Regions from separate parts of the Geodermatophilus sp. SYSU D00708 genome, predicted to be linked through region 2. Evidence: riboswitches for the same ligand, from Rfam matches in the RefSeq annotation. Region 2 holds a riboswitch; the other holds the start of a gene.
What was found. A riboswitch is a leader RNA that binds a small molecule or an ion and turns the genes downstream of it on or off. The one in region 2 is predicted to bind cobalamin.
Positions count from the first base shown of each region.

Region 1 (15,225 bases), on a different contig from region 2:
GCCCAGCGAGGACTGCATCAGGAACCGGTCGTGCCCGAACAGCTCGTGCTGGAAGAGGATCTTCTCGGCGACCTGCTGGGGGCTTCCGACGACGACCGCGCCGTGCAGCCCGGCCAGGGCGCCGAAGTCCGGGCGGGTCATCGGGCCCCACCCGCGCTCGCGGCCCAGCTGGGTCATCACCTCGGCGTAGGTGTCGTAGAAGCTGTCGGCGGCGGCCTGCGAGGTGTCGGCGACGAAGCCGTGGGAGTTGATCGAGACCGGCAGCGGCCCGTGCCCGTACTGCGCCGCGGCCCGGCGGTGCAGCTGGGCCAGCGGGGTGAAGCGGGCCGGCTCGCCGCCGATGATCGCCAGCGCCAGCGGCAGACCCAATGCACCGGCCCGGACGACGGACTGCGGGTTGCCGCCCACCGCCACCCACACCGGCAGCGGGTCCTGCACCGGGCGGGGGAAGACCGGCTGGTCGGCCAGCGCGGCGCGGTGCCGGCCCTTCCAGGTGACCCGCTCGGAGTCGCGCAGCGCGAGCAGCAGGTCCAGCTTCTCGGCGAACAGCTCGTCGTAGTCGTCGAGGTCGTACCCGAACAGCGGGAAGGACTCGATGAACGACCCGCGCCCGGCCATGACCTCCGCCCGGCCGTGGGAGAGCAGGTCGACGGTGGCGAACTGCTGGAACACCCGCACCGGGTCCTCGGAGGACAGCACGGTGACCGCGCTGGTCAACCGGATCCGCGTCGTCCGGACGGCGGCCGCGGCGAGCACGGTGGACGGCGAGCTGACCGCGTAGTCGGGCCGGTGGTGCTCCCCCACGCCGAAGACGTCGAGTCCCACCTGGTCGGCGAGCTCGATCTCCTCGAGCAGGTTCGCCAGCCGCTGCTCGGGGCTGATCGTCGTCCCGGTGTGCGGGTCCCGGAGGACGTCGCCGAACGTGTAGACCCCGAGCTCCACTGTCACTCCCTGCCTCGTCGGTTGAACGGTCAACCACCTGTCGCCGGCTCGGATTCCCCCGGGCCGGCGCGGCGCAGCCAGCGGGCGAGCAACGGCGCGGACAGCAGCATCACGAACAGCCGGAGCACCTGGACGGCGAGCACGAAGGTGGCGTCGGCGCCGCCGTCCTGGGCCGTGGCCAGGACCGCGTACAGCCCGCCGGGCGTCGTGGCCAGGTAGGCGTCGAGGGCGCTGGCGTCGGTCGTCACGGTGAGGACCGCGCCGAGGCCGGCGCACGCCGCGATCAGGCCCAGGATGATCGCCAGCGCCAGCGGCAGCGCGCGCCCGACGGTGCGCAGGCTGTCGCGGGTGAAGTTCAGCCCCACCGTCAGGCCGATCAGCAGGAACGCCGCCAGGCCGAGCGCCGTGGGGACCTCCGCGCCCCGTGACAGGCCGCTCAGGTCCAGGCCGGTCGCCACGAGCATCGGCCCGAGCAGCGCCGGTACCGGGATGCGCAGCAGCCGCGCCAGCGGGACGCCGGCCAGCAGGCAGACCGCGCAGAACAGCAGGTCGACCGGCCAGCCCGGGCCGGCGTCGTCCACCACCGCGCCGCCGGCTCCGGGCGCGGCGCCGAACACCGCCGTCGCCGTCACCGGCATCAGCACGACGATGATCAGCACCCTCAGGTACTGGAGGACGGCGACCATCCGGTCGTCGGCGCCGAGCTCCCGGGCCATCACGGTGATCCCCGACGCGCCGCCGGCGATCATCGCGAACGCGCCGGTCACCGGGCTGATCCCCGGCTGCAGCCGCATCAGCAGCCCGGCCAGCAGGGTCAGCACCAGCGTGCCGATCGTGACCGACAGGACCGGCAGCCAGTCCCGGCCGATCGCGGCGAGGGTCTCCAGGTCGACCAGCGCGCCGATGGAGACCCCGATCAGGCCCTGCGCGGCGATCATCCCGGGGCGCGGGACCACGAGCCGCCGCCGTCCGGCCAGGCCGCGGACCAGGCCGACCACCAGGCCGCCGAACAGCGAGGGCGAGGGCAGGTCGAGGGCGTCGAAGAGGACGGTGGCCGCGACCGCGGCGACGAGGACCAGTGCCGCGTCCACCAGCCGCGCGATGCGCCCCGGACCCCCCACGGTGCCCACTCTGCCCGCCGACCTCCGCGAGCCCGGGGCGGCCCCTCTGCAGGGACCCGCCGTGGCCCCGTCCAGGGCACCGCCCCGAGCCTGCGAGGGGTGGGGAGGACGGGGTCCATCCGTCGTGGGGGGCAGAGGGGTCCTTCCTCAGACTCCGGCGATCCGCCGCAGTTCGGCCACGTGGGCGTCGAAGGCGCGCCGACCGTCCTTGGTGAGCGCCAGACTGGTGCGCTGGCGCGAGGCGATGGTGGCCTTGTGCGCCTTCACGTACCCGGCCTCCTCCAACTGCCGGACGTGCTTGGAGAGGACGGAGTCGCTCACCCCGACCCGGTCCCGGACGGCCGCGAACTCCATGGTGTCGACCGCGGCCAGCAGGCCGCAGATCTGCAGCCGCGGCGGTGGGTGGATCACCGTGTCGAACCGCGGGGCCGTCGCGGTCACAGGGAGCTCCGCATCTCCGCGGCGAGGGCGCGGCCCCAGCGGCGGCTGAGCAGCGCCGCCGCCAGGCCGAGCACCGCCCCGGCCACGACCATCACCCAGTGCTGGTCGAAGCCCTCGGCGAGGACGAACGCGGCGATCAGGACGGGCAGCACGATCGCCGCCCAGACCGCCATGGCGCCGGGGCTGACGGTCACCCAGATCCCGGTCATGTGCTTGTAGGCCGACACCAGGGCGCCCAGGCCGCCCATGAACACGATCACGGCCGGGAAGGTCACCCACAGCGAGTCGAAGGCGTAGGAGGACAGGAAGCCGAAGAGCAGCAGTCCCAGCGCGACGTCGTACCACCAGGGCTGCAGGACCCGGTCGGCCAGCGCCTCCCGGTCGGCCTGCAGGGCGGCGAGCTGCGCGGCGGCGGCGGTGCGGTCGGAGACCCCGTTGCTTTCCATGTCGGAAAGTGTGGCGGTCACTTTCCAACTCGTCAAGAGACGGGCGACTGTCCGCGCGCCGCGGCGGCGTGGTTGCATGACCGGGCCACAGCGACGGCAGTGGAGGAAGCCCGGTGGAACTCCGGCGCGGTCCCGCCACTGTGACCGGGGAGTCGGCCCCCACGCTCGGCCACTGTCCCCGCGGGGACGGGAAGGTCGGGGGCGGACGGCGATCCGGCAGCCAGGAGACTCCCGCCGTCGTCCCTGCTCCCTCCGGGCGTGGACACCCGGGGAGGAAGGACGCCCGGGTGACCTATCCCTTCGGCGCCGTCGTCGGCATGGACGACATGCGCCTGGCCCTGCTGCTCAACGCCGTCTCCCCCGCGGTCGGCGGCGTGCTCGTCCGCGGCGAGAAGGGGACGGCGAAGTCGACGACGGTGCGCGCGCTGGCCGCCGTCCTGCCGCCGGTGGACGTCGTCACCGGCTGCCGGTTCGCCTGCGACCCCGCCGCCCCGGACCCGGCCTGCCCGGACGGCCCGCACGACGCGGACGCCCCCGGCCGGACGCGGCCGGCCCGGCTGGTCGAGCTGCCGGTCGGCGCCTCGGAGGACCGCGTCGTCGGCTCGCTGGACCTCGAGCGGGCGCTCACCGAGGGCGTCAAGGCGTTCGAGCCGGGGCTGCTGGCCGCCGCGCACCGCGGCGTGCTCTACGTCGACGAGGTCAACCTGCTGCACGACCACCTGGTCGACCTGCTGCTGGACGCCGCGGCGCTGGGCACCGCCTACGTCGAGCGCGAGGGCGTCTCGGTGCGGCACGCGGCCCGGTTCCTGCTGGTGGGGACGATGAACCCCGAGGAGGGCGAGCTGCGCCCGCAGCTGCTGGACCGGTTCGGGCTGACCGTGGAGGTCGCCGCGCCCCGTGACCCGGCCGAGCGGGCCGAGGTGGTGCGCCGCCGGTTCGCCCACGACGCCGACCCGGCCGGGTTCGCCGCGGCGTGGGCCGCCGAGGAGGCGGCGCTGGCCGGCCGCATCGCCGACGCCCGCGCCCGGCTGCCGCACGTCGTCCTCTCCGACGACGCGCTGCGCCAGGTGACCGCGGTCTGCGCCGCCTTCGACGTCGACGGGCTGCGCGCGGACCTGGTCACCGCCCGGGCCGCGATCGCGCACGCCGCCTGGTGCGGGCGCGAGGAGGTCACCGAGGACGACGTGCGGGTGGCCGCCCGGCTGGCCCTCCCCCACCGCCGCCGGCGCAACCCCTTCGACGCGCCGGGCCTGGACCAGCAGACCCTCGACCAGGCCCTCGCCGATGCCCGCCCCGAGGATCCCGACGACGACGGCCCCGACGACGACGGCCCGTCCGGCGGCGACCCCGGCGGCCCGGACGACGGCGGCTCCGGACCCGACGACGCGCCGACATCCCGTGATCTCGACAGCGGTTCCGCGCGCGAGGAGGACCCGGGGCCGGCGCCGGAGCGGGCGGCCGTGGCGCCGTCGGACCCGTTCCGCACCCGCCGGCTGGAGGTGCCCGGCATCGGCACGGGCGTGGCCGGACGGCGCTCCCGGGCCCGCTCCGACCGGGGCCGCGTGGTCGGCTCGACCCGCCCGCGCGGCACGGTGACCCGGCTGCACCTGACCGACACGGTGCTCGCGGCCGCGCCGCACCAGCGGGCCCGCGGCCGCACCGGCCCGGGGCTGCGCCTCGCGCGCGGCGACCTGCGGCAGGCCACGCTGGAGGGCCGCGAGGGCAACCTCGTGCTCTTCGTCGTCGACGCCAGCGGCTCGATGGGGTCGCGGTCGCGGATGGGCGCGGTGAAGGGCGCCGTCCTGTCGCTGCTGCTCGACGCCTACCAGCGGCGGGACAAGGTCGGCCTGGTCACCTTCCGCGGCACCGGCGCCGAGCTGGCGCTCCCCCCGACCTGGTCGGTCGAGGCGGCCGCGGCCCGGCTGCGCGAACTGCCGACCGGCGGGCGCACGCCGCTGGCGGCCGGGCTGCTGCGCGCGCACGAGACGCTCCGGGTGGAGCGGGTCCGCGATCCGCAGCGCCGCCCGCTGCTGGTCGTCGTCACCGACGGCCGGGCGACGGGGGTCCGCGGCGCCACCGCGGTCGCGGACGCGCACGCCGCGGCCGGCCTGCTGGCCGCCACCGGGGTCGCGAGCGTCGTCGTCGACTGCGAGTCCGGGCCGGTGCGGCTGGGGCTGGCCGGCGCACTCGGCGCCGCTCTCGGCGCGCGGACGCTGCGGCTGGAGGAGCTGGCCGCCGAGTCGCTGGCGGCGACCGTCCGCAGCGCGCGCGAGGTGGCCTGACGTGCCGAAGGGCCAGGTGACCGCGGTCCCCGACGACGGGCTGACCACGCGGGCGCGGCGCAACCGGCCGATCCTCGCCGTCCACACCGGGGAGATGAAGGGCAAGTCGACCGCCGCGTTCGGCATGGCGATGCGGGCGTGGAACCAGGGCTGGCCGATCGCGGTCTACCAGTTCGTCAAGAGCGCGAAGTGGAAGGTCGGCGAGGAGACCGCGCTGACCGCGCTGGGCCGGCTGCACGAGCAGACCGGCGAGGGCGGCCCCGTCGTCTGGCACAAGATGGGTTCGGGGTGGAGCTGGTCGCGCCGGCAGGGCACCGAGGTCGACCACGCCGCCGACGCCGCGGAGGGCTGGGCGCAGATCAAGCGCGACCTCGCCGCCGAGGCCCACCGCTTCTACGTGCTCGACGAGTTCACCTACCCGCTGACGTGGGGCTGGGTGGACGTCGACGAGGTCGTGGAGACCCTGACCAACCGCCCCGGCACCCAGCACGTGGTGGTCACCGGCCGCAACGCGCCACCGGCGCTGGTCGAGGCCGCCGACCTGGTCGTGGAGATGACCAAGGTCAAGCACCCGATGGACGCCGGCCAGAAGGGCCAGCGGGGGATCGAGTGGTGACCGCAGCCGTCCCCCGGGTCGTGATCGCCGCCCCGGCGAGCAACGCGGGCAAGACGTCGGTCACCACCGGGCTGGTCGCCGCCCTCACCGCGCGCGGGCTGGCCGTCTCCCCGCACAAGGTCGGCCCCGACTACATCGACCCCGGCTACGCGGGCCTGGCCGCCGGGCGGCCGGGGCGCAACCTCGACCCGGTCCTGGTCGGAGAGGAGCGGGTGGTCCCGCTGTTCCTGCACGGGGCCCGGGGCGCCGACGTCGCGGTCGTCGAGGGGGTCATGGGCCTGTTCGACGGCGCCACCTCCCCGGCCGTCGAGCCCGGGTTCGCCTCCACCGCGCACGTGGCCCGGCTGCTGCGCGCCCCGGTGGTGCTGGTCGTGGACGCCTCCGCGCAGGCGCAGAGCGTCGCGGCGCTGGTGCACGGCTTCGCCACGTTCGACCCGACGGTGCGGATGGGCGGCGTCGTCCTCAACCGGGTCGGCAGCGACCGCCACGAGGAGATCCTGCGGGAGGCCCTCGGCGCGTCGGGGGTGCCGGTCCTCGGGGCGGTCCGGCGGCTGGACGAGCTGGTCACGCCCTCCCGGCACCTGGGCCTGGTGCCCGCCGCCGAGCGGTCGGCCGAGGCGCTGGCCACGGTGCGGCGGCTCGGCGAGGTGGTCGCCGGGGCACTGGACCTGGACGCCGTCCTCCGGCTGGCCCGCTCCGCCCCCGGCCTGGACGCCGTCCCGTGGGACCCCGCCGCCGAGGTGCGGCGGGCCGAGGGCCGGCCGCGGATCGCCGTCGCCGGGGGTGCGGCGTTCACCTTCGGCTACGCGGAGAACACCGAGCTGCTCGAGGCCGCGGGCGCCGAGGTGGTGACCGTCGACCCGCTGCGCGACGAGCACCTCCCCGAGGGGACTTCCGGGCTGGTGGTCGGCGGCGGGTTCCCCGAGGTGCACGCCGCGCAGCTGTCGGCCAACGCCGCGCTGCGGGCGGACGTCGCCGCGCTCGCGGAGCGGGGCGCCCCGGTCGCCGCCGAGTGCGCGGGGCTGCTGTACCTGGCCCGCAGCCTGGACGGCGTCCCGATGTGCGGGGTCCTGGCCGCCGACGCGGCCATGTCGCCCCGCCTCACGCTCGGGTACCGCGAGGCCGTCGCCCTCACCGACTCGGCGCTCGCTCCGGCCGGCACCCGGGTGCGGGGGCACGAGTTCCACCGCACCGTCGTCACGCCGGTCGCCGGGGCGCGCCCGGCCTGGCGCTGGGCCGGCGCCGCGCCGGAGGGGTTCGTCGAGGGCGGCGTCCACGCGAGCTACCTGCACCTGAACTGGGCCGGCTCCCCGGTCCTCGCCGAGCGGTTCGTGGCCGCCTGCGCGGTCCCGGCGGGGGTGGCGCGGTGATCGTCGTCGGAGTGGGCGCGCGCCCGGGGGTCGAGGCCGCGGAGGTCCTGGCCGCGGTGGACGCCGTCCTGCCCGCCGGGGCCGACGGCGTCCGGCTGGCCACGCTCGACGCCCGCGTCGCGGAGCCGGGCCTGCGGGCGGCCGCGGCGGCCCGCGGCTGGTCGGTGGCGGGGCACCCGGCGGCAGCACTGGCCGCCGTCCCGGTGCCGGCGCCGTCGGCCCGGGTGGCCGCCGCGGTCGGGACGCCCTCGGTCGCCGAGGCCGCCGCGCTGCTCGGCGGGGGCACGCTGCTCGTCGGCCGGACGGTGGTCGGCCGGGTCACGGTGGCGGTGGCCGGTGAGTGAGCCCGACCTGGGCCACCACGGGGACGCCGAGCTGGCCCCGGGCCTGGTCGACCTCGCCGTCAACGTGCGCCCGGGTACGCCGCCGCCGTGGCTCCGGGCGATGCTGCACGAGGCGCTCGACGACTGCGCCGAGTACCCCGACGCCGGGCCGGCCCGTGCCGCGGTCGCCGCGGCACACGGCCGCCCGCCGCAGGAGGTGCTGCTCACCGCGGGCGCGGCCGAGGCGTTCACCCTGGTCGCGCGGGCCCTGCGACCGCGCCGGGCGGTCGTCGTCCACCCGTCGTTCACCGAGCCGGAGGCCGCGCTGCGCGCCGCCGGGCACCCGGTCGAGCGGCTGCTGCTGGCGGCTCCGCGGTTCCGGCTGGACCCGGCCGCCGTCCCGGACGACGCCGACCTGGTGGTGCTCGGCAACCCGACCAACCCGACCTCGGTGCTGCACCCGCAGCGGGACGTCGCCGCGCTGGCCCGGCCCGGCCGGGTGCTCGTCGTCGACGAGGCGTTCGCCGACACGGTGCCCGGCGAGCCGGAGTCCCTCGCCGGCCGCTCCGACCTGCCGGGGCTGCTCGTGGTGCGCAGCCTGACCAAGACCTGGGGCCTGGCCGGGTTGCGGGTGGGCTACTGCCTGGGCCCGGCCGACCTGGTGGCCGCCCTCGGCGCCGCCCAGCCGCACTGGCCGCTGGCCACCCCGGCCCTGGCCGCGCTCGTCGCGTGCACCCGGCCGGAGGCCCGCGCCGAGGCCACCGCGGCGGCCCACCACCTCATCGACCACCGGGAGGTGCTGGTGCAGGCGCTGCCGCCGGAGGTCGAGGTCCTCGCCGAGCCGCGGTCGTCGTTCGTGCTGCTGCGGGTGCCCGGCGGCGAGCGGGTCCGCGCGGAGCTGCGCGCGCGGGGCTGGGCGGTGCGCCGCGGCGACACCTTCCCCGGTCTGGACGTCGACCACCTGCGGGTCGCCGTCCGCGCTCCGGCGACCTCGCGTGCGTTCGCCGCGGCCCTGGCTGCGATCCTGGAGGGGATCCCTCCCGCGCCACCGACGCCGCGGGCCGCGCCCCGCCTGCCCGAGGAGATCCGCTGAGCACCGATCCGGCCCCGTTCGCGGGCACCCTGCTGGGCGAGACGATCGCCGCGGTCGCGCCGCGGGACGGCGCGGCCGAGCGCGCCGCCCGCAACCGGCTGGACCGGATGACCAAGCCGCCGGGCTCCCTCGGCGTCCTCGAGGACGTCGCCGCGCAGCTCGCCGGCACCGCCGGCCAGTGCCCGCCGCCGCTGCCCGCACCGGCCGCGGTCGCGGTCTTCGCCGCCGACCACGGGGTGCACGCCCAGCGCGTGACCCCGTGGCCGCAGGAGGTCACCGCGCAGATGGTGGCCAACCTCGTCCACGGCGGCGCGGTGGTCAACGCGTTCGCCGCGCAGCTCGGCGCCGACGTCGTCGTCGTGGACGTCGGGGTGGCGACCCCGTACGCGGTCGAGCCGAGCGCGGCGCTGCTCGCCCGCAAGGTGCGTTCCGGCACCGCCGACCTCGCCGTCGGCCCGGCCATGACCGGAGAGGAGGCCCAGCGGGCGGTCGAAGTGGGCATCGAGGTGGCGACGGCCCTCGCCGCCGACCACGGCTGTCTGGTCACCGGCGACATGGGGATCACCAACACCACCGCGTCGGCGGCACTGGTCTGCGCGTTCACCGGCGCGACCCCGGCCGAGGCCACCGGCCGGGGCACCGGCGTCGACGACCCGACGCTGGCCCGCAAGGTCGAGGTCGTCGGTCGCGCCGCGGCCCGCGTGCCGACCCGGCCGGCGACCCCGGAGGCGGCGTTGGCCGTCCTCGCCGAGGTGGGCGGCCTGGAGCACGCCGCGCTCGCCGGGTTCGTGCTCGGGGCGGCGGCCGCCCGGGTGCCGGTGCTGCTCGACGGCGTCATCGCGGGCTCCGCCGCCCTGGTCGCTGCCGCGCTGTGCCCGACCGCGCTGGAGCACGCGCTGGCCGGGCACACGTCGGCCGAGCCCGGGCACGCCCTCGCGCTGCGCGCCCTGGGCCTGCGACCGCTGCTCGGGCTGGACCTGCGCCTGGGCGAGGGCACCGGCGCCCTCCTGGCGCTGCCGCTGGTGGCCAGCGCGGCGCGGGCGCTGCGCGACGTGGCCACCTTCGACTCCGCCGGCGTCACGGAGAAGGGCCAGTGAGCGACCGCACCCGCGGAGCGACGTCGCTCCCGCTCCTGCTCGGGGCGGGCGCCGGCGCGGGGCGAGCGTGAACGCCACGCCGGTCGACCCCGCGTCGGGAGTGGTCTACCCGGTGGGGCTGCGGCTGCTCGACCGGAGGGTCGTGGTCGTCGGCGGCGGCCAGGTCGCCCACCGCCGGGTGGCCGGCCTGCTCGAGGCCCGCGCCCGGGTGACCGTGGTCAGCCCGGAGGTCACGCCCGCCCTGGAGGCGCTGGTCGGGCCCGGCGCGGTCACCTGGCTGCGGCGCGGCTACCGGCCCGGCGACCTCGACGGCGCCTGGTACGCGGTCGCCGCCACCGACGACCCCGCGGTCAACGCCGCCGTCGCGGAGGAGGCCGAGCGGTCCCGGGTGTTCTGCGCCCGCGCCGACGACCGCGCGGCGTCCAGCGTCTGGACCCCCGCCGTCGGGCGGCAGGGCGACCTCGTCGTGGGCGTGCACGGCGGCGGCGACCCGCAGCGGGCCGTCGCCGTCCGGGACGCGGTCGTCGCCGGGCTCACCGACGGCAGCATCCGCGACCGGGCGGCCCGCGCCGCACCGGAGGGGCGGCCGGGCACCGTCGTCCTCGTGGGCGGCGGACCTGGCGACCCGGGGCTGGTCACCGTGCGCGGCCAGCAGGCGGTGTCCCAGGCCGACGTCGTGATCGCCGACCACCTCGCGCCGCAGTCGCTGCTGGCCTCGCTGCCGGCCGACGTCGAGGTCATCGACGCCTCCAAGCTGCCGCGCGGGCGGTACATGGCCCAGGAGCAGATCAACGCACTGCTGGTCGAGCACGCCCGGGCCGGCCGGCGGGTGGTGCGGCTCAAGGGCGGCGACCCGTTCGTCTTCGGCCGCGGCATGGAGGAACTGGCGGCGTGTGCGGCCGCCGGCGTGCCGGTGGAGGTGGTCCCCGGGGTGACCAGCGCGATCGGCGTGCCGGGGCTGGCCGGCATCCCGGTCACGCACCGCGGACTCACCCACGAGTTCGTCGTCGTCTCCGGGCACGTGCCGCCCGGCCACCCGCAGTCGCTGGTCGACTGGCCGGCGCTGGCGCGGTTGCGGGGCACCCTCGTCGTCCTCATGGGCGTCGACACCGCCCCGGCGATCGCCGCTGCGCTGGTCGAGCACGGCCGCGACCCGGAGACGCCGGTCGCCGTGGTCGCCGACGGCTCCACGCCCACCCAGCGCACGGTGCGCACGACCCTGGCAGGGCTGGGCAAGGCGCTGGCGGAGGAGGGCATCCGGCCGCCCGCGGTGTGGGTCGTCGGCGAGGTGGTCCGGCTCTCTGCGGAGCTCGGCTCGCCCCGCTGAGCGGACGGGCCGCACGTTCCCGCGGGAACGTCCGGCCGGCTCAGCCCGCCCGGTCCGGCGCCCGGGTGCGCAGCTCCCGGACCGCCGCGGCGGGGTCGTCGACGTAGAACGCCACGCGGGCGACCGGGGCGGCCTGGTCGGCGAGGCGCACCGTCGGGTCGACGCGCAGTTCGACGTTCGTGTCACCCATGACCGACACCACCAGCCGGTCGCCGTCGCAGACGACGGTGCGCCGGTGACCGGTCTCCACGCGGCGCCGCACCGCCACGACCCCGGCGAGCGGGACGGTGACCGACCGGAAGTGGCCGAACCGCAGCACCAGCACCTCCTCCCCGACCAGGTGCGGGTGCTGGCGCAGGGACAGGCCGAAGCCGACCATCCACACCAGCGCGTACACGGACACGGCCAGCAGCACCCACCGCACGGTCTCCCACGGGAGCAGCACGTGGACGACGACGGTCTCCAGCGCCCCCAGGAAGCAGATCACGGCCACCACCAGGCCGAACCGGCCGGCGTAGGGCAGCGGGGTGTCCCCGGCGCCCACACTCCGGCGCCGGCGCACGGCCCACCACATCGCGCGGAACAGCCCGGCCTCCGCCCGGGCCAGCCGGAGGAGCACCGGCGGCCACGCCGCCTGGAGCCCGGCCACGACGGCCGGGGCGCGCGACGCCCCCGACCTGCGGGCGGAGCGGTACGCGCGCCGGAACACCACGGCCTCTCCGGCGACGACCACCAACAGCAGCGCCTCCAGGACGACCCCGACCAGCACACCGGTCCGGAGGTCGAGCACTCCGGAGAGGACCAGCGCCGCGTCCAGCAGCGGGACCACCACGGCGCCCCCGTGGGAGATCGAGACGACGGTCCGGCGCCGCAGCACGACCAGCCTCCTCGGCGGGGTTCCGGAACCCGCCGGTCACATCATGGGGCCGAACGGTGGCCGGGGACCGCTGTCGCGACCGGCGGGGAGCACGCAGCCGTCAGATGTTGGCGCCGTCCGGGGGTGGGTCCTCCGGCAGCGGCGCGGCGAACCCGCTGCCCTCCGCGGACGGCGGGGTCATGCCGACGGTGTAGGCGGTCATCGACAGCGACCCGTAGGCGTAGCCGTCGACCAGGACGTCCGCGGTCGTCCCGGTCGCCCCGGCGATCCCGGCGACGTAGAGCAGCGGCAGGAAGTGGTCCGGCGTCGGGACGGCGAGGTCGTAGTCGCGGTGCCCGTCGAGGCGGAGCACCTCGGTCGGCTCGAGCTGCATGAACTCCTGCGCCTGCTCGTCGAACCGGCGCGCCCAGTCGAACCCGCCGTCGGGCATCGCCCGGCTCACCCCGCCGAGGTTGTGCACGACGTTCCCGCTGCCGATCACCAGCACGCCGTCCTCCCGCAGCGGCGCGAGGGAGGCGCCGAGCTGCAGGTGGTAGTCGAACGGCTTGAGCGCGTTGATCGACAGCTGCACGACCGGGATGTCGGCGTCGGGGAACGCGTGCCGCAGCACCGACCATGTGCCGTGGTCGATGCCCCAGCTGTCCCGGTCGGCGCCCACCCAGGTCGGGTGGACGATGTCGGCGACCTCCTGGTACAGCTCCGGCAGGCCCGGCGCGTCGTAGCTGACGTCGAACAGCTCGCGGGGGAAGCCGAAGAAGTCGTGGATGGTGCGCGGCTGCGGCATCGCGGTCACCGCGGTGGCGTGCACGTACCAGTGCGCGGAGACGACGAGGATCGCCCGCGGCCGCGGCACCGACTCCCCGAACGCGCGCCACGCCTCGGTGTAGCGGTTCTTCTCGAGCGCGTTCATCGGGTTCCCGTGGCCGAAGAACGCGGCGGGCATGACGGACATGCGACCTCCCCCTCCCGACGGCGGTCGGTCGATCATCTCCCGCACCCGGCCGGGAGGGCGAGGGAACGCCTCACCCCGCGTTGGACACCGGCGGCACCCGGCGCAGCGCCGGGGACAGCCAGCGCGCCCCCGGGCCCTCGCCCGCGGCGACGTCGCCGGGGTTGGACAGCGCGCACCGGGTCAGGGACAGGCAGCCGCAGCCGATGCACGAGCTGAGCCCGTCGCGCAGCTGCACCAGCGCCGCGATCTGCTCGTCGAGCCGGTCCCGCCAGCCCTGCGACAGCCGCGCCCAGTCCCGCGCCGACGGCGTCCGCCCCTCGGGCAGCGTGGCCAGCGCCGTCCGGATCTCCGGCAGGGTGAGCCCGACGTTCTGCGCGGCCCGGATGAACGCCAGCCGGCGCAGGACGCTGCGCGGGAAGCGACGGGCTCCGCCGGCCGTCCGGGACGCCGCGATGAGCCCCTGGGCCTCGTAGTACCGCAGCGCCGACGCCGCGATCCCGGCCCGCTCGGCCACCTGCCCGATGGTCAGCTCGTCCGCCACGACGACCTCCTCGAATTGAAGTCGACTCCAAGTATTGACCTCGAGTGCACTTCAGGTTCCACCGTGGCGGCATGACTCGCACCGCACTCGTCACCGGAGCGTCCCGCGGCCTCGGCGCCGCCCTCACCCAGGCCCTCGCCCGGCGCGGCTGGCGCCTCGTCGTCGACGGCCGCGACCCCGACCGCCTCGCCGCCGCGGTCGCCGCCCTGCCCCGCCCGGACCTGGTCACCGCCGTCCCCGGGGACGTCGCCGACCCCGCGCACCGGGCCGCCCTCGCCGCGGCCGTCGGCGACCGTCTGGACCTGCTGGTCAACAACGCCAGCGAGCTCGGCCCCACCCCGCTCCCCCGGCTCGCCGACCTGCCGCCGGCAGCGCTGGAACGGGTGCTCGCGGTGAACACCGTCGCGCCGCTCGCCCTGGTCCAGGCGGTGCTGCCGGCGCTCGAGCGGGCCGGCGGCACGGTGCTCGACATCAGCAGCGACGCCGCGGTCGAGGCCTACGAGGGCTGGGGCGGGTACGGCGCGAGCAAGGCCGCACTCGACCTGCTGACCGCCGTCCTCGCCGTCGAGCACCCGGCGCTGCACGTCCACGCGGTCGACCCCGGCGACATGGCCACCGACATGCACCGGGCCGCCGACCCCGACGCGACCGGGCTGCCGGCCCCGGAGGACGTCGTCCCCTCCCTGCTGCGACTGGTCGAGGGCGGCCGGCCCAGCGGCCGCTACCGGGCCGCCGAGCTCGCCGTCGGCGCGGAGGCCGCGCGATGAGCGCCGTGGCCATGGGCGCCGAGGCGACCGCGCCGCCCGAGCACCGCGGCCTGGCCCGCGACGAGGTCCGCCTGCTCGTCGTCCGGCCCGCCGGCCTGCACGACGCCGTCTTCCGGGACCTGCCCGAGCACCTCGAGCCCGGCGACCTGGTCGTGGTCAACACCTCGGCGACGCTGCCGGCGCGGCTCGACGTCCGCCGGGCCGACGGCACGACCGTCCCCCTGCACGTGTCGACGGCGCTGGACGACGGCGACTGGGTGGTCGAGGTCCGCCGGCCGGACGGCGACGGACCCGACCGCGGCGTGGAGCCGGGCACCGAGCTCGACCTCCCCGGCGGCGTGCGACTGCGGCTGCTCGCGGCGTTCCCGGACCCGGCCCACCCCTCTCGGCTGTGGCGGGCCCGGACCGAGCCGCACGCCGACCGGGGAGCGCACCTCGCCCGCCACGGGCAGCCGATCCGCTACGGCTACCTGCGCACCGCCCCGACCCTCGCCGACGCGCAGAACGTCTACGCGACCGAGCCGGGCAGCGCGGAGAACGCCAGCGCCGGGCGGCCCTTCACCGACCGGCTGCTGGTGCGGCTCATGGCCCGCGGGGTGCCCGTCGTCCCGGTGGTGCTGCACGCCGGGGTCTCCAGCCCCGAGCTGCACGAGCCGCCCGCGCCGGAGCGCTTCGACGTCCCGGAGGTCACCGCCCGCCTGGTCACCGCCACCCGCGAGGCCGGGGGGCGGGTCGTCGCCGTCGGCACGACCGTGACGCGCGCGCTGGAGACCGCGACCGGCGAGGACGGCGTCACCCGCCCGGCGGCCGGCTGGACCGACCTCGTGCTCGGCCCCGACCGCCCCGCCCGCGCGGTCACCGGGCTGGTCACCGGCCTGCACGCACCCGACGCGAGCCACCTGCTGCTGCTGGAGGCGGTCGCCGGGCGGGCGCTCGTCGAGCGGGCGTACGCCCACGCCGCCGCCGGCAGCTACCTCTGGCACGAGTACGGCGACACGATGCTCTTCCTGCCCTGAGCGAGGTGTGGGAC
Region 1 is NZ_JBJGYS010000003.1:28,153-43,377, reverse strand. It holds gene ACI79D_RS03650 (LLM class flavin-dependent oxidoreductase) at 1-948, opposite strand, end outside; gene ACI79D_RS03645 (AbrB family transcriptional regulator) at 972-2,063, opposite strand; gene ACI79D_RS03640 (transcriptional regulator) at 2,211-2,504, opposite strand; gene ACI79D_RS03635 (hypothetical protein) at 2,501-2,950, opposite strand; cobalamin riboswitch at 3,054-3,180, shown strand; gene ACI79D_RS03630 (putative cobaltochelatase) at 3,238-5,232, shown strand; gene cobO (cob(I)yrinic acid a,c-diamide adenosyltransferase) at 5,234-5,848, shown strand; gene ACI79D_RS03620 (cobyrinate a,c-diamide synthase) at 5,845-7,218, shown strand; gene ACI79D_RS03615 (cobalamin biosynthesis protein) at 7,215-7,562, shown strand; gene cobC (Rv2231c family pyridoxal phosphate-dependent protein CobC) at 7,555-8,634, shown strand; gene cobT (nicotinate-nucleotide--dimethylbenzimidazole phosphoribosyltransferase) at 8,631-9,731, shown strand; gene cobA (uroporphyrinogen-III C-methyltransferase) at 9,799-11,058, shown strand; gene ACI79D_RS03595 (hypothetical protein) at 11,099-11,935, opposite strand; gene ygiD (4,5-DOPA-extradiol-dioxygenase) at 12,036-12,887, opposite strand; gene soxR (redox-sensitive transcriptional activator SoxR) at 12,958-13,428, opposite strand; gene ACI79D_RS03580 (SDR family NAD(P)-dependent oxidoreductase) at 13,500-14,195, shown strand; gene ACI79D_RS03575 (S-adenosylmethionine:tRNA ribosyltransferase-isomerase) at 14,192-15,211, shown strand.
Region 1: linked by a shared signal. The riboswitch ahead of ACI79D_RS03630 (putative cobaltochelatase) and the one ahead of ACI79D_RS03360 (CbtB domain-containing protein) in region 2 are both predicted to bind cobalamin.

Region 2 (15,225 bases):
AAGCCCAGGTAGGTGAGCTGCTCGTCGCCGACGGCCGCGCGGAGGGCGTCCATGTCGCGCGCCACGTTGGCGGTGGAGACGTGCTCGAGGATCTCGCCGTTGTTGGCCAGGCAGGCGTCGACGTAGCCCTGCGCCTTGGCCACGAGGGCGTCGGCGTCGACGTCGAGCGGGGTGGGGACGGGGACGGAGTAGATGCCCTGGGTCTCCTGGTCCGCGTGGCAGTCGATGGCGGGGGTGCTCTGGCCGACCCCGCGCGGGTCGAAGCCGACGAGGTCGAAGCGGGCGTTCAGCGCGGGGAACAGGCCGGCCCCGCGGGCCTGCAGGACGTCGACGGACGCCCCGCCCGGCCCGCCGAGGTTGAGGAACAGCGAGCCGATGCGGTTGGCCGGGTCGGTGGCCGGCACCCGGGCCACGGCGATCTGCACCCGGTCGCCGTCGGGCTCGTCGAAGTCCATGGGCAGGTCCGCGGTCGCGCACTGCACGCCGGCCGCGGTGCCCTCGGGGGTGGTCCCGCAGTCGGCCCAGGTCAGGGTCGGCACCGGATCGGCCGCGGGCGCGGCGCCGGCGACGGCGGTCCCGGAGGCCGAGACGAGGGCGACGAGGGCGCCCAGGACGGCGCTGCGACGACAGGTCATCGTGATCACGGGGCCCCCAGGGACGCCGTCCGGGCGACGTCGGGGGAGCGCCCGGGGATGGCCGTCATGCAACTCCGCCGCCGGGCCCCCGGCAACACGAGAACGGCACCGGGCCGTTCCGGTCGGCCGCCGCGCGGCCCCGGGCCGACGCCGGGCGCCGTCGGCTTCCCCTCGACCGCGAAGGTTGGTTAGGCTTCCCTTACCTACGTGTCGTCGATCGCAGAGGGAGCGCCCCATGACGACGAGTCCCGGCCGGAGCCCCGCCCCGCCCGCCGCGCTGGCCGACGCGGCCGAGCGGGCCCGCACGGTCGCCTGCGGGGCCGCCGCCGCTCTCTGCGTGCGCGGCCTGGCGCCCAGCCGCCCGCTGGCGCACACCACGACGGCCGCGGGCCGGGTCCTCGTCCTCGTGCCGGCCGACGGCGAGGTGGCCCGCGCCCTGGAGGAGGAGACCGACCGGTCCACGGTGCTCATGGTCAGCGACCGCTCCCCGGTGCCCCTGCGGGACTCGCTGCGGGCCCAGCTGTGGCTCTCCGGCTGGCTGAGGCCGGTGCACCCGGTCGACCAGCGGGCCGCGTCGCTGGAGTTCGCCGACGTGCGCCCGGCCGAGCACCTGCTCGACGTCGGCCGCGAGGCGCTGCTGCTGCGGCTGGACCTCGCCGAGGTGGTCGTGCGGGAGGGAGAGCGGTGCGCCGAGGTGAGCCCGCCGGAGTACGCCGCCGCCCGGCCCGACCCGCTGGCCGGCGTCGAGGCCGCGATGCTGCGGCACCTCGACCGCGACCACCCGGAGGCCCTCGCGCTGCTGCGCGGCTGCATCCCCGCCGAGGAGCTCGGCCCCCGCGACGTCGTCCGGCCGCTGGGCATCGACCGCTTCGGCTACCGCTTGCGGATCGAGCGCCCGACCAGCTCGCGGGACCTCCGCATCCCCTTCCCGCGGCCGCTCACCTGCCCCGGGCAGCTGCAGGCGGTCACCCGCCAGCTGCTCTGCGCCGCCCGCGCCGCCCAGGCCGGCCGCGCCTGAGCGGAGGAGGTCCGTGCGGGTCACCCGTACGGACCTCCTCCGCTCAGCCGGCGGTGTCGGCCAGCAGCGTGGCCAGGCGGGTGCGCCGCGGCCGGACGTCGACCTGGCTCACCGCCCGGGCCAGCGCCGCGCCGGTGGCGTGCACGATCGACAGGTGGCGCTGCGCGCGGGTGAGCGCGGTGTAGACCAGCGGCCGGGACAGCATCCCGCCGGCCTCCGGCGGCAGGACGACGACCACGCCGGGCCACTCGGAGCCCTGCGCGCGGTGCACGGTGATCGCCCAACCGTGCCGCAGGTCGCTCATCGCCGAGCCGCTCACCGTCACCGGCCCGGAGGCGAAGTCGACGTCCAGCGTGCCGTCGCCGGTGCCGGTGACCACGCCGACCTCACCGTTGGCGAACCCGATCGGCTCGAGGTCCAGGTGGTTGGCGGTGGCCACCACGCGGTCGCCGACGTCGAAGCCCCACACCGTGCCGTCGCCCGGGTTCAGCTTCTCCTTGAGCGCCTTGTTCAGCTCGATGGTGCCGGCCGGCCCGCGGTGCACCGGGGTCACCACCTGCACCGTGGCCGGGTCGATGCCCAGCGCCCGGGGGATGGAGTCGGTGACCAGCTGCACCACCCGCTTGGCCGCCTCCCCACTGCCGGTGGCCGGGACGACGACCACCTCGCGGTCGGGGGAGTCCACCGGCGGCAGCTGCCCGCCCCGGACGGCGTTGGCCAGCCGGGCGATCGCGCCGCCCTCGGCCTGCCGGTACAGCGTGGTCAGCTCGGTGACCGGCACGGCCCCGGAGTCGATCAGGTCGCCCAGCACGTGGCCGGGGCCGATGGAGGGCAGCTGCGCGGGGTCACCCACCAGCAGCAGGTGGGTGCCGTCCTGGCAGGCCTCCAGCAGCGCCGCGGTCAGCTCGACGTCGAGCATCGAGGCCTCGTCGACCACGACGACGTCGGCGTCCAGCGGCCACTCCTCGTTGCGGGCGAAGCCGCCGGTGGTGCCCTGGGCGCCCAGCAGCCGGTGCACGGTGACCGCGGGGTGGTCGGTGAGCTCCTCCAGCCGCTTGGCCGCCCGCCCGGTGGGGGCGGCCAGCGCCACCTCGGTGCCCTTGGACCGCAGCAGCGTCACGATGGCCGCGACCGTGCGGCTCTTGCCGGTGCCCGGCCCGCCGGTGAGCAGCGAGACCCCGGCGCCGAGCACCTGCGCCACGGCCCGCTTCTGCGCCTCGTCCAGCCCCTTGGCCACCGACCGGACGGCGGCCGGGTCGGCGATCCGCTCGGCGGTGGCGGCCAGCCGGGCCACGTTCTCCGCGACGGCCTCCTCGGCCATGCCGTAGCGGGCCAGCGACAGCATCCGCAGCGCCGGGTCGGGCTCGGGCAGCTCCTCGAGATCAGCGTCCTCGTCGAACTCGGGCTCCGGCGGCTCGTGCTCCAGCACGTCCCCGGACTCGACCGCGGCGACGATCGCCGCGGCCGGGTCGGCGATCTGCTCGGCGCGCAGCGCGGCCACCACCAGGTCGACCGGCAGCACGGTGTGCCCGTCGCGGGTCGCCGTCCGCAGGGTCATCGCCACGATCGCCCGGCCGCGGCGGCTGTCCTGCCGGTCGGCCCCCGGGAGGACGGCGATGGCCAGCCGGTCGGCGTCGGTGAGGGTCACCCCGGTCAGGCCGAGCAGCGCCCACGGGTCGTCGCGCAGCCGGCGCGCGGCGTCGGTGCCCAGCGCGTCGGCCGCGGTGGCCGCCAGCTTCGCGTCGAGCCCGGCGCCGACCAGCAGCTCGACCACCTCGTAGGTGGGCGCTGCGGCCAGGAAGCTGGAGAACAGCCGCTCGGCGCGCTGCCGGCCCACCCGGGGCAGCTTCTGCAGCCGGTCGGCGGTGACGTCGTCGGGCGAGGTGATGCCGGCCGCGGGCAGCTCGGCGGCCGCCCGCTTGCCGAGGCCCGGCCACAGGCCCGCGGTGCAGAACGCGGAGAAGACCGGGTCGGCGGCGACGGCGGGCCTGGTCATCGGCGCTCCGGGTAGCCGAAGTAGGGCGCCGAGACGTCCTCGAGCGCCGTGCGGATCGCCGCGGGCAGCCGCACCGCCTCCGCGTCCAGCGAGGCCTGCAGCTGCTGGGCGGTGCGCGCCCCGACCACCGGCGCGGTCACCCCCGGGCGGTCGCGCACCCACGCGAGGGCCACCGCCAGCGGGGTGGTGCCCAGCCCGTCGGCGGCGGTGATCACCGCCTCGACGATCCGGTCGGACTTCGGGGTCCGCAGCTCGTCGATGAAGCCCTGCCACTGGGCGTTGGCGCCGCGGGACTCCGTCGGGGTGCTGTGCCGGTACTTGCCGGTCAGCAGCCCCCGGCCCAGCGGCGACCAGGCCAGCACGCCCAGGCCCAGCGCCTCGGCGGCCGGCACCACCTCGCGCTCCACCCCGCGCTGCAGCAGCGAGTACTCGACCTGGGTGCTCACCATCGGCGCCCGCCCCGGCCAGGCCCGCTGCCAGGTGGCCGCCTGCGCGGTCTGCCAGCCGGTGAAGTTGCTGACACCGACGTAGCGCACCCGCCCGGAGGTGACCGCGGTGTCGCAGGCGGCGAGGGTCTCCTCGAGCGGGGTGGTGTCGTCCCAGGCGTGCAGCTGCCACAGGTCGACGTGGTCGAGGCCCAGCCGGTCCAGCGAGGCGTCGAGGGCGGCCAGCAGGTGGCCGCGGGAGCCGCCGCGGCCCATCGGCCCGGGCGACGTGCGGCCCACGGCCTTGGTGGCGATGAGCAGGTCGGAGCGGGGGACGACGTCGGACAGCAGCCGGCCCAGGGTGCGCTCGCTGTCCCCGTCGCAGTAGACGTCGGCGGTGTCGACCAGCGTGCCGCCGGCGTCGACGAAGGCGGTCAGCTGCATCGCGGCCTCGTCCTCGTCGGTGTCGCGGCCCCAGGTCATGGTGCCCAGCGCGAGGCGGGAGACGACCAGACCGCTGCGCCCCAGCGCGCGTTGTTCCACGGGGGGCCAACCTACCGTCGGGGCCCCGACCGGGCCGGGGAGCGACGGGCCCGGAGCGGCGCGCCGGGATCGGCCCGGGCCCGCCTACGCTGGCCTCCCGTGCTCCGAGGAACTCTTCCCGCCCCCGGCCGTTCCGATCGCTCCGGACGGGGGGCGGCCGCCCGATGAGCTGGATCGAGGCCGTCGTCCTGGGCCTGGTGCAGGGACTGACGGAGTTCCTGCCGATCTCCTCCAGCGCGCACCTGCGCGTGGTGGGGGAGGCCTTCGGCTGGGGTGACCCCGGCGCGGCGTTCACCGCGATCACGCAGATCGGCACCGAGGCCGCGGTGCTGCTCTACTTCCGGCACGACATCTGGCGGATCGTCTCCGCCTGGGTGCGCTCGCTGGGCGACCGCCGGCTGCGCCGCGACCCCGACGCCCGGATGGGCTGGCTGATCATCGCCGGCAGCGTGCCGATCGTCGTCCTCGGGCTGCTGCTGCAGGACCGCATCGAGACCACCTTCCGCAGCCTGTGGATCGTGGCCACCGCGCTGATCGCCTTCTCGCTGGTGCTGTTCTGGGCCGACCGGGTGGGGTCGAAGAAGCGGGAGCTGGACCAGCTGACCGTCGGGCACGGCATCGCCTTCGGGTTCGCCCAGGCCATGGCGCTGGTCCCCGGCGTCTCCCGGTCCGGCGGCACGATCACGATGGGGCTGTTCCTGGGCTACTCGCGGGCGGCGGCGGCCCGCTACTCGTTCCTGCTGGCCGTCCCGGCGGTGCTCGGGTCCGGCGTGTTCCAGGCCTACGAGGCGCTGACCGGCGGCACCGAGGGCGAGCCGGTCGCGTGGGGCCCCACGCTCCTCGCCACCGTGCTGGCCTTCTTCGTGGGCTGGACGGTCATCGCCTGGCTGCTGCGCTACCTCGACCGCGGCAGCTTCACCCCGTTCGTCGTCTACCGGGTGCTGGTGGGCGCGCTGATCCTCGTCCTGCTCGGCACCGGCGTCATCGCCGCCACGTGATCGCTGACCGGCGGCCGTAAACTCGCAGGTCGTGACCACCGTCATCCTCCTGCGACACGGCCGGACGACGGCCAACGCCGGCGGCGTCCTCGCCGGCTGGACCCCGGGCGTGCAGCTCGACGAGACCGGCCAGGCGCAGGCGGCGGCGGTGGGGCAGCGGCTGGCGCCGGTGCCGCTGGCCGCGGTGGTGAGCAGCCCGCTGGAGCGCTGCCGCCAGACCGCCGCGGCCGTCCTCGACGGGCGCTCGCTGGAGCTGCAGACCGACGACCGGCTCGGCGAGGCCCGGTACGGCGACTGGACCGGCCGGCCGCTCAAGGAGCTGGCCAAGGAGCCGCTGTGGAAGGTGGTCCAGGCCCACCCCTCGGCGGCGGTCTTCCCCGGCGACGAGGGCGAGGGGCTGGCCCAGACCCAGGCCCGGGCGGTCGCCGCCGTCCGGGCCTGGAACGCCGCCCTCGGACCGGACGCGGTGTGGCTGGCCTGCAGCCACGGTGACGTGATCAAGGCCGTGCTCGCCGACGCCCTCGGCCTGCACCTGGACCAGTTCCAGCGGATCGTCGTCGACCCCGCGTCGATCTCGGTGGTCACCTACACCGAGACCCGCCCGTTCGTCGTCCGCGTCAACGACACCGGCGGGGACGTCGCCGCGCTGGTCCCGCCGACGAAGAAGGGCCGGCGCCGGCGGAAGGCCGACTCCGACGCCGTCGTCGGCGGCGGCGCGGGCGCGACCGTGTGACCTGCGTCTCGGCTCGCTCCGGACGGCCGTCCGCGTAACCTGGGGCCGTGCCCCGCCAGGTCCACCTCTTCGAACGCCCGTCCCGGTTCGTCGCCGGCACGGTCGGCCAGCCCGGCGAGCGCACCTTCTACCTGCAGGCCTCCGACGCATCGGGCCGGGTGGTCAGCGTGGCGCTGGAGAAGACGCAGGTGCAGGTGCTCGCCGACCGGATGAACGAGCTGCTCGACGAGATCGCCACCCGCCCCGGCGTCGTCGTCCCGCCCGACGCCGAGGTCGACGACCTCGAGCCGCTCGCCGCGCCGGTCGACGAGGAGTTCCGGGTCGCCGCCATGGGCCTGGCCTGGGACGGCGAGACGCAGGCCGTCGTCGTGGAGGCGGTGGCCGCCGGCGAGGAGCCGGTGGACGAGGACGCGATCCTCTCCGACAGCGAGGAGGGCCCCGACGCGCTCCGGGTGACGATCACCCCGGCCGCCGCCCGCGCGTTCGTCGTCCGCGCCCGCCGCGTGGTGGCCGCGGGTCGGCCGGCGTGCCCGCTGTGCTCCCTGCCGTTGGACCCCAGCGGGCACGTCTGCCCGCGGCAGAACGGCTACCGCCGCTGAGCCCGGCCCCGCGGCGCCGATGACCGAGCAGCCAGCCGCCCCCGACCTGCGCTCGCCGGTGGACGACGCCGAGGCGCGGACCCTGCTGCTCGACGGCGAGATCGACCTCGAGGGCCGGATGCTCGACGCCAGCAACGTCACCCTCGTCGGGACCATCCGCACCGACGAGCTCGAGGGCGAGTGCGTCTACAAGCCGGTCGCGGGGGAGCGGCCGCTGTGGGACTTCCCCGACGGCACCCTCGCCGGCCGGGAGGTGGCCGCGGCGCTGGTGTCGGAGGCCACCGGCTGGCGCGTCGTGCCGCCCACCGTGCTGCGCGACGGCCCGTTCGGCCCCGGCATGGTGCAGCTGTGGGTGGACGGCGACCCCACCGTCGACCTGGCCGCCTTCGTCCGCTCCGACCACCCGGGCCTGCGCCGGATGGCGGTGTTCGACGCGGTCGTCAACAACGCCGACCGCAAGGGCGGGCACATCATCCCCACGCCCGAGGGGCACGTGTACGGCGTCGACCACGGCATCTGCTTCTCCGTCGACCCGAAGCTGCGGACCCTGCTGTGGCGCTGGGCCGGCAAGCCGCTGCCGGCCGAGGCGCTGGAGGTGCTGGAGCGGCTCCGCGACGACCTGCTCGGCGACCTCGGCGAGCGGCTGCACGAGCACCTCACCCGACGCGAGGTGCGCCGCACCCAGCAGCGGGCCGCCGACCTGCTGCGCACCGGCTGCCACCCGCAGCCCAGCGGCGACTGGCCCGCCCTGCCCTGGCCGCCCTTCTGAGTGTCCTGCCGAGTGGGGGCCGGAGGCTCCCCGAGGCAGGGCACGAAGGCGCTCCTGCGAGGGTCGTCGCGCCGAGCGGGGGCCGGAGGCCTCCCGAGGGGTGACGAGGTAGGGCTCAGCGCAGGTCGGGACGGCTCCTGGCCGCGGTCGGAGCCCGGTAGGGCGACAGTGGGCTCATGCCGCATCGTTCCCGCCTGGCGATCCTGCTGCTGGACCTCCCGCCGGACACCCACGACGCCGGGCGGGACTTCTGGTCCGCCGCCACCGGCCGGCCCGCCGAGCCCGACCCCACCGACCCCGACTGGACCTCGCTCGGCTCGTTCGCGGACGGCTTCCACCTGGAGGTGCAGCGCACCGGCACCGGGACGCCGCCGCGCTGGCACGTCGACGTCGAGACCGACGACGTCCTCGCCGAGGTGGTCCGCCTGGAGGCGCTGGGCGCCACCCGCTTCGCGGACATGGGCGGCTTCTGGCAGATGAAGGACCCGGCGGGGCTGGTGTTCTGCGTGGTCGGCGTCCAGACCGGTGAGGAGTTCGACCGGTACGCGACCACCTGGCCCTGAGCGGATCGCGGCGGCTACTCCAGCTTCACCAGGTCGATCATCGCGGCGGCCTGCAGCCCGTCGCCGTCCACCGTCAGGACCTCCAGCGGCAGCCGGCGCCACACCGCCAGCAGCAGGTCGCCGGCGGTCCCGGTGAGCGCGGCGATGGGGAAGGGGCGCGACCCGGGGAAGAGGGTCCGCTCGGCGTCGGCGTCGACCGCGTGGAAGACCACCGGGTGGGCCGTGTCCGGCGGCCCGGAGGGGAGGACGGCGGGGACCATGACCTCCAGCCACTCGTCGAGCCCGTCGAGGCCGACGTCGGCCGGGATCGGGCGGACGTCGCCGAGCACCTCCTCGACGTCGTAGGTGTGCACCACCGCCTCCATGGCCTGGCGGCGCAGCACGAACGCGACGTCCTGCCGCGCCGCCCACGTCCACACCCGCTCGGCCGGGTCGGCGCCGGCCAGGACCGTCTCCAGCTCGGCGGACTGGGCCAGGCCGTAGCCCAGCAGCTCGTCGTCGGGGTGCCGCACGGGCTCGACGTAGCCGCCGGGGTCCACGGCGCGGGTGCGCACCACCCAGGCCCAGAAGTGCTGCACCTCGGCCAGGTGCCAGACCAGGTCGGCCAGCGTCCAGCCGGGGCAGCCGGTCACCGGCGCGGACCAGCCGCGGGCGAGCACCGCCTCGGCGGCGGCCTCGGCGAAGCGCGCGTCCGCCTTCTGCAGGACCGGCAGGTACTGGTCGAGCTCCACGATCCACCTCCGACGGGGCCGCTGTCGCACACCCAGGATGAGGGCCGCCGGGCGTCGTCGGAAGCCGCCTCTAGGCTCGGGGCGTGCTCGCCTGGCCTGCTCCGCTCCTGCCGACCCTCCCGGGCACCGGTCCCGCGCTCAAGCTGTACGACACCTCCCGGGGGGAGGTCGTCGCCACCTCGCCCGCGGACACCGCCCGCATGTACGTCTGCGGGATCACCCCGTACGACGCCACGCACCTGGGCCACGCCGCGACCTACCTGGCGTTCGACCTGGTCAACCGCGTGTGGCGGGACGCCGGGCACGCGGTCCACTACGTCCAGAACGTCACCGACATCGACGACCCGCTGCTCGAGCGCGCCGAGCGCGACGGGGAGGACTGGATCGTCCTGGGCATGCGCGAGACCGCGCTGTTCCGGGAGGACATGACCGCGCTTCGGGTGCTCCCGCCCGAGGACTTCGTGGGCGCGGTCGAGTCGATCCCGCGGATCGTGGCGCACATCGAGGACCTGCTCGACGACGGCCTGGCCTACGTCCTCGACGACGGCACCGGCGACGTCTACCACGACGTCGCCCAGGCCCCGGGCTTCGGCGGGGAGTCCCGCTACGACGAGCCGACCATGCTCCGCTTCTTCGCCGAGCGCGGCGGCGACCCCGACCGCGCCGGCAAGCGCAACCGGCTCGACCCCCTGCTGTGGCGCGGCGAGCGCCCGGGGGAGCCCTCCTGGCCCGGCCCGCGTGGCACGGCCGGCCGGCCCGGCTGGCACATCGAGTGCGCCACGATCGCGCTGGAGACCATCGGCATGGCCTTCGACGTCCAGGGCGGCGGCAGCGACCTGGTCTTCCCGCACCACGAGTACTCCGCCGTCCACGCCGAGGCGCTGACGGCCACCAAGCCCTTCGCCCGGGCCTACGTGCACGCGGCGATGATCGGCCTGGACGGCGAGAAGATGAGCAAGAGCCGCGGCAACCTCGTGTTCGTGTCCAAGCTCCGCGGCGAGGGCGTGGACCCGATGGCGATCCGCCTGGCGTTGCTGTCGGGCCACTACCGCACCGACCGGGCCTGGACGCCGGACCTGCTGCGGGAGGCCGAGCAGCGGCTGGTCACCTGGCGCCGCGCCGTGGCCCGGGCGGCCGGCGCGCCGGCCGCACCGGTGCTGCAGGGCCTGCGGGAGCGGCTGTCCGAGGACCTCGACACCCCTGGCGCGATCGCCGTGGTCGACCGCTGGGCGGCCCGGACGCTGGCGGCCGGGGACGGCGACGACCTGGAGGACGGCGCCCCCACGGTCGTGTGCGACGCGGTCGACGCGCTGCTGGGTGTCGCGCTGGACTCGTGCGCCACGGGTAGCGCGCTGCAGGACTGCTGATGGCGTCGGGGCCCTTCCGGCTGGTCGACCGGGCGGCGCGCGAGGCGGCCGAGGAGGACCTCGCGCCGTCGGCCACCCGGTCGGCGGCCACGCGGGGCCGGGCGGTCGCCGAGCCCGAGGACCCCCTGCGGACGGCGTTCGAGCGCGACCGCGACCGCATCCTGCACGCGAAGGCCTTCCGCCGGCTCAAGCACAAGACGCAGGTGTTCCTCAACCCCGACGGCGACCACTTCGTCACCCGGCTGACCCACACCCTCCAGGTCACCCAGGTCGCCCGCTCCCTGGCCTGCGCGCTGGGCCTCAACGAGACCCTGGCCGAGGCGATCGCGCTGGGCCACGACCTGGGCCACTCGCCGTTCGGGCACATCGGCGAGGACGCCCTCGAGCCCTACGTGCCCGGCGGGTGGCACCACGCCGCGCAGGGGGTGCGCATCGTCGAGGTGCTCGAGCGGCTCAACCTCACCTGGGAGGTCCGCGACGGCATCCGGGCGCACAGCTGGAAGATCGACCCGCCGCCGGACACCCGCGAGGCCGAGTGCGTCCGCTACGCCGACCGGATCGGGTACCTGTCCCACGACGCGCTGGACGCCGTCCGGGCCGGGGTGCTGCGGGTGGGCGACCTGCCGGCCCGCGCCCGCGCCGCGTTCGGGGACCCGGGCAGCCAGATGGTCGGCGCGATGATCGACGCGGTCGTGGAGGGGTCGCTGTCCCCCGGGAACACCGCCGGGGCCGTGGTGATGGCGCCCGAGCAGCTGGCGGCCATGCACGAGCTGCGGACGTTCATGTTCGAGCGGGTCTACGCGTCGGAGACCGCGGCCGGGCAGAAGCAGCTGGCCATCGACGTGACCCGTCGGCTGGTCGACCACCACCTGGCCCACCCGGAGCTGATCCCGGCGTCCTACCGGGACACCGAGGCCGACCCGGTCACCCAGGTCGTGGACTACGTGTCGGGGATGACCGACCGGTTCGCCCTGACGATGCACGACCGGCTCTTCGACGCCGACGCGGCGTCGGCGATGCGCCCGCTGCTCCGCCTGCCCTAGCCGTCCTGCCCGGACCGCGCCGTCGACCGCCGGCACGCGGCGGTCGACGGCGCCGGCCGGTCAGCCGGCGGGAACGGCCCGGCGGCGGGGGAGCCTGTCCAGCAGCCAGCCGCTGGTCAGGCCGAGCCCGGCCCACAGCACGGCCAGCTGGCCGAGCGAGGCGAGCCGGAAGTCCCACACCACCGCGGCCGGTACGTCGGCGGCGATGGTGTCGGGGTTGTCCGGCACGAGCACCAGCACCAGCGCCAGCAGGACCGCGCCGGCCACGGTCGCGGCGATCGCCGTGACCGCGTCACCGGCGCCGCGGCTGCGCAGCCAGCTGACCAGCGCGGCCACCAGCATCGCGCCGACGACACCGCACAGCAGCACGCCGCCGTAGATCGCGGTGCGGGTGCCGACGGTGGCCGGGTCGCCGACGGCCGGCGGGTTGGCGGGGATCTTCAACGCGGGCAGCAGCGCGAGCACGGCGAAGCCGACGGCGGCCAGCAGCGCGGTCCGGGCGACGTCGGTCCGGCCGGGCAGCCGGTGCCGCACGAGGCCGTAGACGGCCGCGAACACCACCGCCAGGACTACGCCCGCCAGCACGGTGCCCAGGAACCCGCCGAATAGCTGCTCGGGGCGGCTGAACAGCTCCGCGCCGTGCTCGTGGCCGCCCTCGGTGGCCGCGCGGGCCTCCTCGACGGCGAGGGCGGGCGCGATGGCCCGCTCGGTCACCAGCAGCGAGTACAGGCCGGCCAGCACGCCGGCCACCAGGCCGGCGAGCACGATCCGGCCGAACAACTGCCCGAAGCGGAGCGGCTGCCCGACGGCGGGACGGTCGAGGGTCCCGGTCACGGGGGCGCCGCTCAGTGGCACGGCATGCCCAGCGAGTGCCGGGCGTCGTGGAACAACTCGTGCGCGGTGTCGCCGAGGGAGGCGAGCACGGCGCCGTTGTCCTGGGCGATCAGGTACAGGCCGAACAGCGCGAGCAGGGCCAGAGCCCAGGCCCAGGCGGGGACGGCGATGCGGGCGCGCGACGGAGCGGACTGGGCGTGCGGAGAGGTCATGCGGAGGAACCCTTTCTTCCATGCCTCGTGGAATGACGTGGTGCGCGCCGCAGCCGGTCTCCTGACTCCCGGATCGACGCTCGCCCCGACCTTCCCGGCGTCCCCCGACTCGGCGAGGGGCACCAGTGGTGCCGTGGGGGTCCGCTCCCCGGTCACAGTGGCGAGGACCGTGCCGGACTTGAACCGGCTTCCCTGACACTGCGGCGGCGCGAACGCTACACCCCGCGACTCGCGCCGGGCCCGGGTCGGGTGAGGACGCAGTCGCCGCAGGTGCCGGCGCCGGGCAGCCGGTAGAACAGGCAGCAGGAGCGGCGGACGAAGCTGCCGTCGCCGCGGCGGGCACCGGTGCCGGCCAGGGTGCCCTCGGCGAGCACGGCGTCGAGGGTCGCCGCGGCGAGGGGCGCGAGCTCCGGGACGGCGGTGGTCGCCATCCGCAGCGCACCGGCGACCGCGGAGGTCGCGTTGCCGTCGAGCACCTGGGTGGACAGGCCGGTGCGCGCGGCCACCGCCGCCGACAGGGGCTGCACGGCCGGCACGAGCCAGCACCGGTCCAGTGCCCCGGCGAGCGCGTCCGGGCCGGCCGCGGGGACGGTCCCGGCGGCGGGCAGGGCCAACGGCAGCGGGTTGGCCCCGGCGAGGTGCAGGTGCACGTCCTCCGGCGCGGCCACCGGCAGGACGCCGCGCGCCAGGGCGGCGCCGAGCACGGGGGAGAGGAGGCGGGCCACCAGCCCCAGGTGCGCGAGGGACGCGGCGACCCGCCGGTCCACGTCGGGCGCGCCGGGTGCTGCGGCGAGGGCGGCGCGCACGTCGGCGATCCGCTGTTCCAGCGGGCCGCCGTCGACGAGGGCGGCCCAGGTGACCCAGCCCGGTCCGGCCTCGGGCGCGACGGCGAAGAACGGGCCGAGCGCCCCGGCCGCGGTCAGCGCCTGCACCGCGGCGGATCCGGTCACCGGGCCATCGTCCCGCACCCCCGACGTCGACCGTTATCCCCAACACAGCCGCGTCACGCGTCGGCGGTCGACCACTGCGACGACGGCGAGGGGGAGCCCCGCGTGAGCCGGACGGACGTCAGTTGGGGGGAGCCGCCCCGGCGGCGCAGCGGGAGGACCCCGTCGCCCACCACTCACACGGTCGTGGCGGGCCCCTGCGACAGGGCCGACGTCAGTTCGTGCCGCCCCGGCGGCGCAAGTAGCGCTCGAACTCGCGGGCGATGGCGTCGCCGCTGGCGTTGGAGAGGTCGACCTCGGTGGCCCGCTCCTCGAGGGAGCGCACGTACTCCACGACCTCGGCGTCCTCGTTGGCCATCTCGTCGACGGTCTTCACCCAGTCCTCCGCCTGCTGCGGCAGCGCGCCGAGCGGCACGGCGAGCTCCAGGACCTCCTCGACCCGCTGCAGCAGCGCGACGGTGGCCCGCGGCGACGGCGGCTGGGAGACGTAGTGCGGCACCGCGGCCCAGAAGCTGATCGCCGGCAGGCCGGCCTGCACGCAGGCGTCCTGGAAGACGCCGAGGATGCCGGTCGGGCCCTCGTACCGGGACGTCTCCAGACCCCACCGCTCGGCGGACTCGGTGTCGTAGGCCGACCCGGTCACCGGGGTCGGGCGCGTGTGCGGGGTGTCGGCCAGCAGCGCGCCGAGCCCCACGACGGTGCGGGCGTCGAGCTCCTGGCACAGCTCGATGAGCTCCTCGCAGAAGCCCCGCCAGCGCATGTTGGGCTCGATGCCCCGGATCAGCACGACGTCGCGGTCGGAACCCGGCGGGCGGGCGACGGAGATGCGCGTGGTGGGCCACTCGATCCGGCGGCTGACCCCGCCGATGAGCGAGACGGTGGGCCGGTTGACCTGGAAGTCGTAGTAGTCCTCGGGGTCCAGCGCGGCGAGCGGGGTGGCGTCCCAGATGAGCTCGAGGTGCTCCAGCGCCCCGGTGGCGGCGTCCCCGGCGTCGTTCCAGCCCTCGAAGGCGACGACCACGACGGGGTCGTTCAGCCGGGGCAGGTCCTCAGGGGTGGACTTCGGGTCGATCACCCCTCGAAGCCTACGTCGCGGGGGAGGACACGCCGCGTGTTCGCCGACCCGTGCGTGTGGCCCACGTCCCCCGCAGGAGCGACTCGCCGCCCCGGGGACCGATACCCTGACTCGGTGTCGTCCCGCAACACGTCTTCCGCCACCGGGACGTCGTCCCTCCGCCCCGATGCGACCGCGGAGCTCACCGCCCTGCTGCAGCAGCGCATCCTGGTGCTCGACGGCGCCATGGGGACGGCGATCCAGCGCGACCGGCCCGACGAGGCCGGCTACCGCGGCGAGCGGTTCGCCGACTGGCCCACCGACGTGCAGGGCAACAACGACCTGCTGTGCCTGACCCGGCCCGACCTCGTCGCGGGCATCCACCGCGAGTACCTCGAGGCCGGCGCGGACCTGGTCGAGACCAACACGTTCAACGCCAACCGCATCTCGCTGGCCGACTACGGCATGGCCGACCTCGCGCACGAGATCAACATCGCGGCGGCCCGGCTGGCCCGCCGCGAGTGCGACGCGATGACCGCGCGCACCCCGGGCCGGCCGCGATTCGTCGTCGGCGCGCTCGGCCCGACCAGCAAGACGGCGTCCATCTCGCCCGACGTCAACGACCCCGGCGCCCGCAACGTCACCTACGACGAACTGGTCGAGGCCTACCTGGAGCAGGCCTCCGGGCTGGTGGACGGCGGCTGCGACGTCCTGCTCGTCGAGACGATCTTCGACACCCTCAACGCCAAGGCGGCGGT
Region 2 is NZ_JBJGYS010000002.1:302,283-317,507, forward strand. It holds gene ACI79D_RS03295 (alpha/beta hydrolase) at 1-635, opposite strand, end outside; gene ACI79D_RS03300 (DUF2470 domain-containing protein) at 871-1,653, shown strand; gene ACI79D_RS03305 (AAA family ATPase) at 1,697-3,649, opposite strand; gene ACI79D_RS03310 (aldo/keto reductase) at 3,646-4,617, opposite strand; gene ACI79D_RS03315 (undecaprenyl-diphosphate phosphatase) at 4,782-5,615, shown strand; gene ACI79D_RS03320 (histidine phosphatase family protein) at 5,647-6,348, shown strand; gene ACI79D_RS03325 (DUF3090 family protein) at 6,396-6,947, shown strand; gene ACI79D_RS03330 (SCO1664 family protein) at 6,967-7,716, shown strand; gene ACI79D_RS03335 (VOC family protein) at 7,893-8,279, shown strand; gene ACI79D_RS03340 (maleylpyruvate isomerase family mycothiol-dependent enzyme) at 8,294-9,010, opposite strand; gene mshC (cysteine--1-D-myo-inosityl 2-amino-2-deoxy-alpha-D-glucopyranoside ligase) at 9,094-10,377, shown strand; gene ACI79D_RS03350 (HD domain-containing protein) at 10,377-11,420, shown strand; gene ACI79D_RS03355 (CbtA family protein) at 11,481-12,254, opposite strand; gene ACI79D_RS03360 (CbtB domain-containing protein) at 12,266-12,466, opposite strand; cobalamin riboswitch at 12,502-12,684, opposite strand; gene ACI79D_RS03365 ((2Fe-2S)-binding protein) at 12,682-13,416, opposite strand; gene ACI79D_RS03370 (PAC2 family protein) at 13,628-14,488, opposite strand; gene metH (methionine synthase) at 14,603-15,225, shown strand, end outside.